DNA from 3 places in the Pantoea sp. S18 genome. Region 3 is predicted to be linked to each of the others. Evidence: predicted binding sites of a transcription regulator. Region 3 holds the regulator's gene; each other region holds the start of a gene.
What was found. Region 3 encodes PhoB, which activates phosphate uptake and scavenging genes when phosphate is short. Its sites were predicted from a motif close to CTGTCATAAAACTGNCNNAT; they were not measured.

Region 1 (3,277 bases), 700 kb from region 3:
GGCATCGATCACCGGGAAGGTATCGAAGAAGGCGTACACCAGATTGACCACCAGCAGGAAAAAGCTCACCGGCGTGATCAGCGGCAGGGACAAATTGAAGAAGCGACGCACCGGACCGGCGCCATCGATCGCCGCTGCTTCCACCAGCGATTTGGGAATCGACTGCAGCGCAGCGAAGAAAAACAGGAAGTTGTAGCTCATTTGCTGCCAGATCGACGCCAATACAATCAGGAACATCGCCTGACCGCTGTTTTGCGCGTAGTTCCAGTTGTAGCCCATTTGGTTCAGCAGATGGCTGAACAAACCGAGGCCCGGATTGAACAGGAACATCCACAGCACCGCCGCCACCACCGGCGCCACCGCGTACGGCAGCAGCAGCAAGGTTTGGTAGAGCTTGCGCAGGCGAATCACATAATCGACCAGCGCCGCCAGCAGCAGGGAGAAGGTCATGCCGCAAATCGTCACCAGCGCACTGAACTCAATGGTGGTCCAAAAGGAGGCCAGATAGTATTCGTCGCTGAACAGGCGTTTAAAGTTCGCCAGCCCAACGAAGGTGCTGGAGATGCCAAAAGGATCAATGCTTTGCAGCGAATACCACAAGGCTTCACCGGATGGCCACAAGAAGAAGATGGCTGTAATCACCAGTTGCGGCAACAGCAGCAAATAGGGCAGAAAACGGGAGCGAAATACCGGGCGCGATGAGGACATAGCAGGCTCAATCAAAGAAGAAAATCGGGGCGAACGCCAGGCGTCGGCCCCGAGATAACAGCGTTACTTCACTTGCTGCTCAAAACGGCGCAGCAGTTCGTTACCGCGTTTCACAGCGTTATCCAGCGCAGCTTGCGGCGCCTGTTTGCCGGTCCACACGCCTTCCAGCTCTTCGTCCACGATGGTACGAATCTGCGGCATGTTGCCCAGACGCATGCCTTTGGTGAACGGCAGCGGATCTTTGTTCAGCATCTGACGCGTGGCGATGTCCGCACCTGGGTTCTTGTCATAGAAGCCCTGTTGCTTGGTCAGCTCGTACGCGGCAGTGGTGATCGGCAGATAACCGGTTTTCTGGTGCCATTCAGCAGCGATTTCCGGCTGGGCGAGGAACTTCATGAACTCCGCCGCGCCTTTGTAGGTGTTGGCATCTTTGCCTTTCATCACCCACAGGCTCGCGCCGCCAATGATGGCGTTCTGCGGTGCGTTCGGTACGGTTTCATCGTACGGCATCATGCCAACGCCGAAGTTGAATTTGGCGTAGTGTTTGATGTCGGCCAGCGAACCGGAAGACGCGGTGGTGATGCCGCAATCGCCGTTATAGAACTTGGCGGTAGATTCATCTTTGCGACCGAAGTAGGTGAAATCACCCTTCTTGTTCATCGCTTCCAGCATTTCAATGTGGCGCACCTGCACCGGCTTGTTGAATTCCAGCACCGCGTCGGTACCGTCAAAGCCGTTGTTTTTGGTGGCGACCGGCAGCGCATGCCAGGCGCTGAAGTTTTCAATCTGAATCCAGCCCTGCCAGCCGCTGGCGTAACCACAGGTCAGGCCCGCTTTGCGCAGCGCTTCAGCATCTTTTGCCAGCTCCTGCCAGGTTTTCGGTGGCTGATCCGGGTTCAAACCGGCTTTCTTGAACGCGTCTTTGTTGTAGTACAGCACCGGCGTGGAGCTGTTGAACGGCTGAGAGATCAGCTGGCCTTTGCTGTCGCTGTAGTAACCGGCGACGGCTGGCACGAACTGCTTCGGATCCATCTGCACGCCAGCGTCTTTAAACACCTGGTTGACCGGGACGATAGCTTTTGACGCCATCATGGTCGCCGTACCGACTTCATACACCTGCAGCAGCGCAGGCGCTTTACCGGAGCGCACCGCCGCGATACCCGCCGCTAAGCTCTGCTCGTAGTTGCCTTTGTAAGTCGGAACGATTTTGTAATCGGGATGAGCCTGGTTAAAACGTTGTGCCAGAGAATCAACTTCTTTGCCTAACTCGCCTTCCATTGAGTGCCAGAAAGGGATCTCAGTTGCAGCCAGCGCATTACCGCTGAGCGCCAGACCGAGCACTACACTCATCAGGCGGGGACGAAGCGTAAAAGCGGACATAAGGTTTTTCCTGTGCTGTTAAGTACGCGCGAATTCGCGCATTTTTTAGTTCGCGACGTAACATGACACGGGGAAATGACGGATTAATAACAGGTTTATGACGGGGATGTGACAGATAGGTTTTGTTCGATTGGGGTTTAGGACGGGGCAATTGAGCTGCTAAGGTAAAGGTCGCCATAAATGGCGACCCTACGCGATTTTGTAGGGTCGGCATTCATGCCGACCGCCGGTTACGCGCCGAGGTACGCGCTTCTAACCGCTTCGTTGGAAAGCAACGCTTCGCCGCTATCCTCCAGCACTACATGACCGTTTTCGAGCACATAACCCCGATCCGCCAGCTTCAGCGCCTGGTTGGCGTTCTGCTCGACGAGGAAGATGGTCATGCCCTCTTTACGCAACTGCTCAATGGTGTCGAAGATCTGCTGAATGATAATCGGCGCCAAACCCAGCGACGGCTCATCCAGCAGCAGCAAGCGCGGCTGGCTCATCAACGCGCGACCAATCGCCAGCATCTGCTGCTCACCGCCGGACATGGTGCCCGCGCGCTGCGCTTTACGTTCTGCCAGGCGAGAAAACAGCTGATACACGCGATCGATACGCTCCAGATACTGCTGACGCGTGGCGAAGAAGCCGCCCATCGCCAGGTTCTCTTCCACCGTCATGCGCGAAAACACGCGACGGCCTTCCGGCACAATCGCAATCGCTTCACGCATGATTTTCGCGGTTTGCCAGTCAGTGATCTCTTTACCATCAAAGGTGATGTTACCGCTGGTGGCGCGCGGTTCGCCGCACAAGGTGCCGAGCAGCGTGGTTTTACCCGCGCCGTTGGCACCGATCAGCGTGACGATTTCACCCTGATTGATGTGCAGATTAATGTTGTGCAGCGCCTGAATCGGACCGTAATGAGCGCTGACATTCTGCAAAGTTAAAATCGGGTTTGCCATGTTACGCCTCACCTAAATAAGCACGGATCACATCCGGATTGTTACGCACCTGTTCCGGCGTGCCGTTAGCCAGCGGCGTTCCCTGATTCACCACGTAAATGCGGTCAGAAATACCCATCACCAGCTTCATATCGTGTTCAATCAGCAGCACGGAAACCTTGTGTTCACCGCGCAATTCGGCGATCAGCTCATCGAGTTCGTGCGTTTCTCGCGGGTTAAGGCCGGCCGCCGGTTCATCCAGCATC
Region 2 (3,277 bases), 820 kb from region 3:
TGAGCGCCGCATGAATAACAACATTTTCATGAAGAAATTGCGTGTCGCGTTTGAGCTGAAGACCACCGATATCCCGGATGTGCTGCTGAAAGCGAACTTTAAGATTTCACAGGCTGAGGTTGGCGCGATTTTCCGCAACCCGGATCATAAGAATTTCCGCGAATGCGGTGACCAGATTCTGCGTAATTTCCTGAAAGGTTTGACGATGATTCATCGTCCGGGGCCGGCTAAGAAGGGTTAATCGCTTTCAGATCGGAGCCTGGTCAGGAAGTGGCCGCTCCGATCGCGAAGAAATATCACATCCATGTGGATCGCCCTCGCCATCCATGGCTCGGACGCTTCGCTTTTCGCAGCGGCCACTTCCTTCCCTTCTGGCTTTATGCGTTGCTTTTCTTACCTAATACCCAGCGTTTATGTACATAAAGGGATGCGAAAATCACGGCGGCACCGGCGATAAAACTCGGCCAATGCGGTTTCTCCTGCCAGATCGCCAGATTCACCAGCAAGCCTGCAGGCACATGCATGTTGTTCATAATGCCCAAGGTGCCGGCATCCACCTGCGTTGCGCCGTAGTTCCACATGAAGTAGCCCAAACCTGAAGCCGCCACGCCCAGCCACACCAGAATGCCCCACTGCAGCGAGGTGGTTGGCAGTTTGTTCGGATTGCCCCACAAGCTCCACGCGATTACCGCGATGATCACTGCGCCCAGATAGAACCACGAAAACGCGGTGTGCTGCGGCATCGGGCGAGTTTCCTGCAGACGTTTGTAGCCCACCATGCCGATGGCGAAGCAGATGTTTGCCGCCTGCACCAGCAGCAAGCCGAACCAGAAATGATCGCTGACTTTGTCGTAACGAATAATCGCCGCACCGATTACCGCCAGCAGCGCGCTGAAGGCATAGCCAATACGTAGCGGACGTCGGCTGAGCAAATCGTAGATCAGCGTGACGTACAACGGCGTCATCACGGTGAACAGCAGGAATTCGGTCACGCTCAGATAGAGATAGGCTTCAAAGCTCAGCAGGTACATGATGCCAAGCTGCAGCATGCCCACCAGCATATACAGCAAGATGGTGGAAGCACGATATCCGCGCCAGCGCAGGAACGGCAGGAAGACGATGGCGGCGAGCGCCAGACGCATTAACACGGAGAACCAGGAATCCACCTGACCAGCCAGGTATTCCCCGATTAAACTGAAGGAAAAAGCCCACAGAATGGTGGTAACGATCAGTAACGGCACGGTAACGATCCCAAAATGAACAGTGGCGCTAGTGTAAACAAACTGTCGCGATTAGCGTGAACTATCTGGTTTACGATTGTACAAAATGACGACAATTAGTTTTCATCGATCGCCTATTCGCCTGGATAAAAATGCGCGAAATACAACATTTCCTGGTTTTTATCGCTCTTTACTGTCATAAAACTGTAACATATGTGTCACATGTCACAGTAACCGCGTGTGACCATCACTATCCTTTGCGCGAAATGGAAACTTCGCTTTTCCATTTTTACGTCTGTTGCTTTTGCCCCAACCTGCTGGGAACCCATAACTATATCGCGCCCTGGAGGGCCACACTCATGTTGAGTATCTTCAAACCTGCACCGCATCGCCCTCAAGTGGCCGATGATCGTGTCGATCCGCTTTATCGTCGCCTGCGCTGGCAAATTTTCCTGGGAATATTTTTTGGCTATGCCGCCTACTATTTGGTGCGTAAGAACTTTGCGCTGGCGATGCCTTATCTGGTGGAACAAGGTTTTTCGCGCGGCGATCTCGGCTTTGCGCTGTCGGGAATATCCATCGCTTACGGCTTCTCGAAATTCATTATGGGTTCGGTATCGGACCGCTCAAATCCGCGCGTGTTTTTGCCCGCCGGATTAATTCTCGCTGCGGCGGTGATGCTGGTGATGGGGTTCGTGCCGTGGGCCACCTCCAGCATCATGGTGATGTTTGTGCTGCTGTTCCTGTGCGGCTGGTTCCAGGGTATGGGCTGGCCGCCATGCGGGCGCACCATGGTGCACTGGTGGTCGCAAAAGGAGCGCGGCGGAATCGTATCGGTGTGGAACTGCGCGCATAACGTCGGTGGCGGTATTCCTCCACTGCTGTTCCTGCTTGGCATGGCGTGGTTTAACGACTGGAAAGCCGCGCTGTATATGCCGGCGTTTGGCGCCATCCTCATCGCGATTATCGCCTTCGCCTTGATGCGTGACACACCACAATCTTGCGGTTTACCGCCGATTGAAGCGTGGAAAAATGACTATCCGCCGGATTACAACGAGGAGCACGAGCAGGAACTGACGGCGAAGCAGATTTTCATGCAGTACATTCTGCCCAATAAGCTGCTGTGGTACATCGCACTGGCGAACGTGTTTGTTTACCTGCTGCGTTACGGCATTCTCGACTGGTCGCCGACCTACCTGAAAGAGGTGAAGCACTTCACGCTGGATAAATCATCGTGGGCCTACTTCTTCTATGAATATGCCGGTATTCCCGGCACGCTGCTGTGCGGCTGGATGTCCGACAAAGTGTTTCGCGGCAACCGTGGCGCAACCGGCGTGTTCTTTATGACGCTGGTGACCATCGCTACCGTGGTGTACTGGCTGAACCCGCCGGGCAATCCAGGCATCGACATGCTGTGCATGATTGTGATCGGCTTCCTGATTTACGGTCCGGTGATGTTGATTGGCTTGCATGCGCTGGAGCTGGCACCAAAAAAAGCGGCCGGAACGGCAGCGGGCTTTACCGGGCTGTTTGGCTATCTCGGTGGATCGGTAGCGGCCAGTGCAATTGTCGGTTACACAGTGGATTACTTCGGCTGGGATGGCGGATTCATTGTGATGATTGGCGGATCGGTGCTGGCGGTGATTCTGCTGCTGCTGACCATGGTCAGTGAACATAAGCACAAGAAACAGCTGGCATAATCAGAACGGGCCGGTGATAACCGGCCCGTTTTTTTAGGCGAGGAACAGCTTACGCAGCGTGTGCGGTACGGCGTCATCCGCATTACTACCAATCACTTCCAGCGTTGGCAAGGTATCTTTCAGGCGCTGCTGCGCATTACGCATGATGCAGCCTTTACCTGACATGCTGAGCATCTCCACATCATTCATGCCGTCGCCGAAGGCGATGCACTCTTTCAGCGAGTGGCCGAGCTGTTTCGCTACCGCTTCCAGCGCATGACCTTTGGAAACGCCGCCCGCCATTACTTCCAGGCAGGTTGGCAGCGAGAAGCTGACATTCACGCGATCGCCCCAGCGCGCTTCAATCGCCTGCTCCAT
Region 3 (3,277 bases):
GCACATCCACCGTCTCTTTCAGATCGATGGCTGGCGCCGCTTCGATACGCGACAAGGTCAGCAACTGCTTCACCAGGCTGTCCATGCGGCGCGTCTGCTCTTGCATAGTGTGCAATGCCTTGCTGCGCGTGCGCTCGTTCATCACCGCGTCGTCCATCATTTCCAGATAGCCCTGCAACACCGTTAGCGGCGTACGCAGTTCATGACTGACGTTGGCAAAGAAGTTGCGTCGCGCGCCTTCCAGCTGGTGCATCTGGGTGACATCACGCGCCACCATCAGCCACTGACCTTCGCTGTAAGGCATCACGCGGAATTCCATATGATGCTGATTATTAAGGATCTGCGTCAGCGGCGTATCGAACTTGCGCTGGCGGATATAGCGGGAGAATTCAGGATAACGCAGTAAATTGAGGATGTTCTGGCCATTATCTTCCGGCCAGCGCAAGCCAAGATGCTGCTGCGCCAAACCGTTACACCAGAAAATGGTGCCCTCTTCGGTGGTCAGCACCACCGCATCCGGCAGCGATTCGGCACCGCTGCGGAAACGTTTGATCAGATTGCCCAGCTCGCGGCGACGCCGCCGGTTGCGTAACTGCATCTGATACAGGCCATAAAACAGCGGTTCCCAGCTGCCGCGTCCGGTGGGCGGCGTCATTGAACGATCGACCCACAGCCAGTGCGACAGACGCATCAGATTTCTGAAGTGCCAGAACATCACGCCGGTCACCGCAATCAGCAGCAGCCACGGCAGATATCCGAACAACAGACCCAACACCAGCGCAGGTAAACAGACCAGCGCCAGCTCGGTCAACAATCTCTTCCAGGAGAGTCGTTCCAGCACGGTAAAAACTCCGTTTACGTTTAGTAGCGGGCAGAGAAACGATACCCTGTTCCGCGAACGGTTTGAACCATGCGATCGTGGCCGGTCAATTCCAGCGCTTTACGTAAACGGCGAATATGCACATCGACGGTGCGATCTTCGACATACACATTGGTGCCCCAAACGTGGTTCAGCAGCTGTTCGCGACTGTACACGCGTTCCGGGTGCGTCATAAAGAAGTGCAGCAGTTTGTACTCAGTCGGCCCCATCTCCAGCGGCGTGGTTTCCGACATCACGCGATGTGAGGAAGGATCAAGGCTCAGGCCCTGCATCTCGATCACCTCTTCCACCGCCATCGGTGAAATACGGCGCATCACCGCTTTGATACGCGCCATCAGCTCTTTGGGTGAGAATGGCTTGGTGATGTAATCATCCGCGCCCACTTCCAGACCGCGCACGCGATCCTCTTCTTCACCGCGCGCCGTCAGCATCATCACCGGGATGTCGCGCGTCATGGCTTCACGCTTCAAATGCTTAATAAACTGAATTCCGCTGCCGCCGGGCAACATCCAGTCCAGCAGAATCAAATCAGGCCAGGGTTCGATCAGCTTACCAATCGCGCTGTCATAATCTTCCGCCTCAATAGGCTGGTAATCATTCTGTTCCAGCACGAAACATAACATTTCACGGATGGGAGCTTCGTCTTCCACAACCAAAATGCGCTTAGCCATTGTAACTCCTGCTAGTGTGACAACGTGTCACTGGGATTTGCGGCGCCATTATGCGTCAGTTTTGTGACACTTTTATGAAAAAGCCGCCCTAAGATAGATAGATAAAAAACAGAAATGTGACAATAAAAATCTGCTTTTTTTCTTTGTGATCTTAAGTGGTTATAATTCGCCTTCGCTAAACAGAGCACGGAGCAAACATGCGCATCATTCACACCGCTGACTGGCATCTCGGTCAGTTCTTTTACAGCAAAAGTCGCGCGCGGGAACATCAGGCGTTTCTCGACTGGCTGCTGGATCAGATTGTGCAGCATCAGGTGGATGCGCTGATTATCGCGGGCGACCTGTTTGATACCGGTTCGCCGCCGAGCTACGCGCGTGAAATGTTTAACCGTTTTGTGGTGGCGCTGCAGCCAAGCGGCTGTCAATTGGTGGTGCTGGCGGGCAATCACGATTCGGTGGCGACGCTGAATGAATCGCGCGAGCTGCTGGCCTGCCTGAATACGCAGGTGATCACCAGTGCCACACCGCAGGGCGAGCAACAGGTGTTAACCCTGAAACAGCGCGATGGCGCGCCGGGTGCGCTGCTGTGCGCCATTCCTTATCTGCGTCCGCGCGATATTTTGCGCAGCCAGGCCGGCCAATCCGGCCGCGAGAAGCAGATCTCGCTGCTGGAGGCGATTGAGCAGCATTATCAGCACTGCTTTGCCGCCGCGCAGTCAATGAACAGTGCGCTGCCGATTATCGCCACCGGCCATCTCACCACCGTTGGCGTCACCAAAAGCGATTCGGTGCGCGACATCTATATCGGCACGCTGGATGCCTTCCCGGCGCAGGCGTTTCCACCAGCGGATTACATCGCACTCGGTCACATCCATCGCGCCCAGCGCATCGCCAACAGCGAGCACATTCGTTACAGCGGCTCGCCGATTCCGCTCAGTTTTGATGAGCTTGGCCGCGAGAAAAGCGTCTTCCTGCTGGAATTTGGCGACAAGCTCAAGGAAGTGACGCCGCTGACCATTCCGCACTTCCAGCCGATGCAGATGCTGAAAGGCTCGATGGCGGAAATTGAACATCAGCTGGCGCAGTTCAGTGAAATCGCCAGCGAACAGCCAACGTGGCTGGATATTGAGATCACCACGCAGGAATACCTCAGCGATCTGCAACGTCGCATTGAAGCACTGACCGAAAATCTGCCGGTCGAAGTGCTGCTGGTGCGCCGCAGCCGCGAACAGCGGCAGCGCAGCCTCGAGCGGCTGGAGAACGAAACCCTGAGCGAATTAAAAGTGGAAGAAGTGTTTGCCCGCCGACTGGCGCAGGAAGATCAGCTGGATGCCGAGCAGGCCGAGCAGTTAACGCAGCTGTTCCGCACCCAGCTTGCCGCGCTGGAGAATCCATCTGCATGAAAATATTGACGCTACGTTTTAAAAACCTCAATGCGCTGCGCGGCGAATGGTTTATCGATTTCCGCCGTGAACCTTTTGCCAGTAACGGATTGTTTGCCATTACCGGCGCCACCGGCGCGGGCAAAACCACCTTACTCGATGCGATTTGTCTGGCGCTCTATCACCAAACGCCGCGCCTCGGCACGCTGTCGCAAACTGAAAATCAGTTAATGACACGCGATACAGCAGAATGTCTAGCTGAAGTAGAGTTTGAAGTTAAAGGTGAAGCCTGGCGCGCCTTTTGGAGCCAAAATCGCGCGCGGGGCAATGTTGATGGTAAGTTA

Region 1: ugpB (sn-glycerol-3-phosphate ABC transporter substrate-binding protein UgpB) is a predicted target of PhoB. The motif match lies at 2,173-2,192, and genes of this name have one in related genera.
Region 2: glpT (glycerol-3-phosphate transporter) is a predicted target of PhoB. The motif match lies at 1,414-1,433, and genes of this name have one in related genera.

Annotation. Positions count from the first base shown of each region.
Region 1 is NZ_CP142688.1:326,153-329,429, reverse strand. It holds gene ugpA (sn-glycerol-3-phosphate ABC transporter permease UgpA) at 1-708, opposite strand, end outside; gene ugpB (sn-glycerol-3-phosphate ABC transporter substrate-binding protein UgpB) at 772-2,088, opposite strand; gene livF (high-affinity branched-chain amino acid ABC transporter ATP-binding protein LivF) at 2,319-3,032, opposite strand; gene livG (high-affinity branched-chain amino acid ABC transporter ATP-binding protein LivG) at 3,034-3,277, opposite strand, start outside.
Region 2 is NZ_CP142688.1:205,075-208,351, reverse strand. It holds gene VIJ98_RS00930 (DUF1456 family protein) at 1-241, shown strand, start outside; gene VIJ98_RS00925 (carboxylate/amino acid/amine transporter) at 378-1,241, opposite strand; gene glpT (glycerol-3-phosphate transporter) at 1,580-2,920, shown strand; gene yigL (sugar/pyridoxal phosphate phosphatase YigL) at 2,954-3,277, opposite strand, start outside.
Region 3 is NZ_CP142688.1:1,028,310-1,031,586, reverse strand. It holds gene phoR (phosphate regulon sensor histidine kinase PhoR) at 1-841, opposite strand, end outside; gene phoB (phosphate response regulator transcription factor PhoB) at 862-1,551, opposite strand; gene sbcD (exonuclease subunit SbcD) at 1,749-2,954, shown strand; gene VIJ98_RS04535 (SbcC/MukB-like Walker B domain-containing protein) at 2,951-3,277, shown strand, end outside.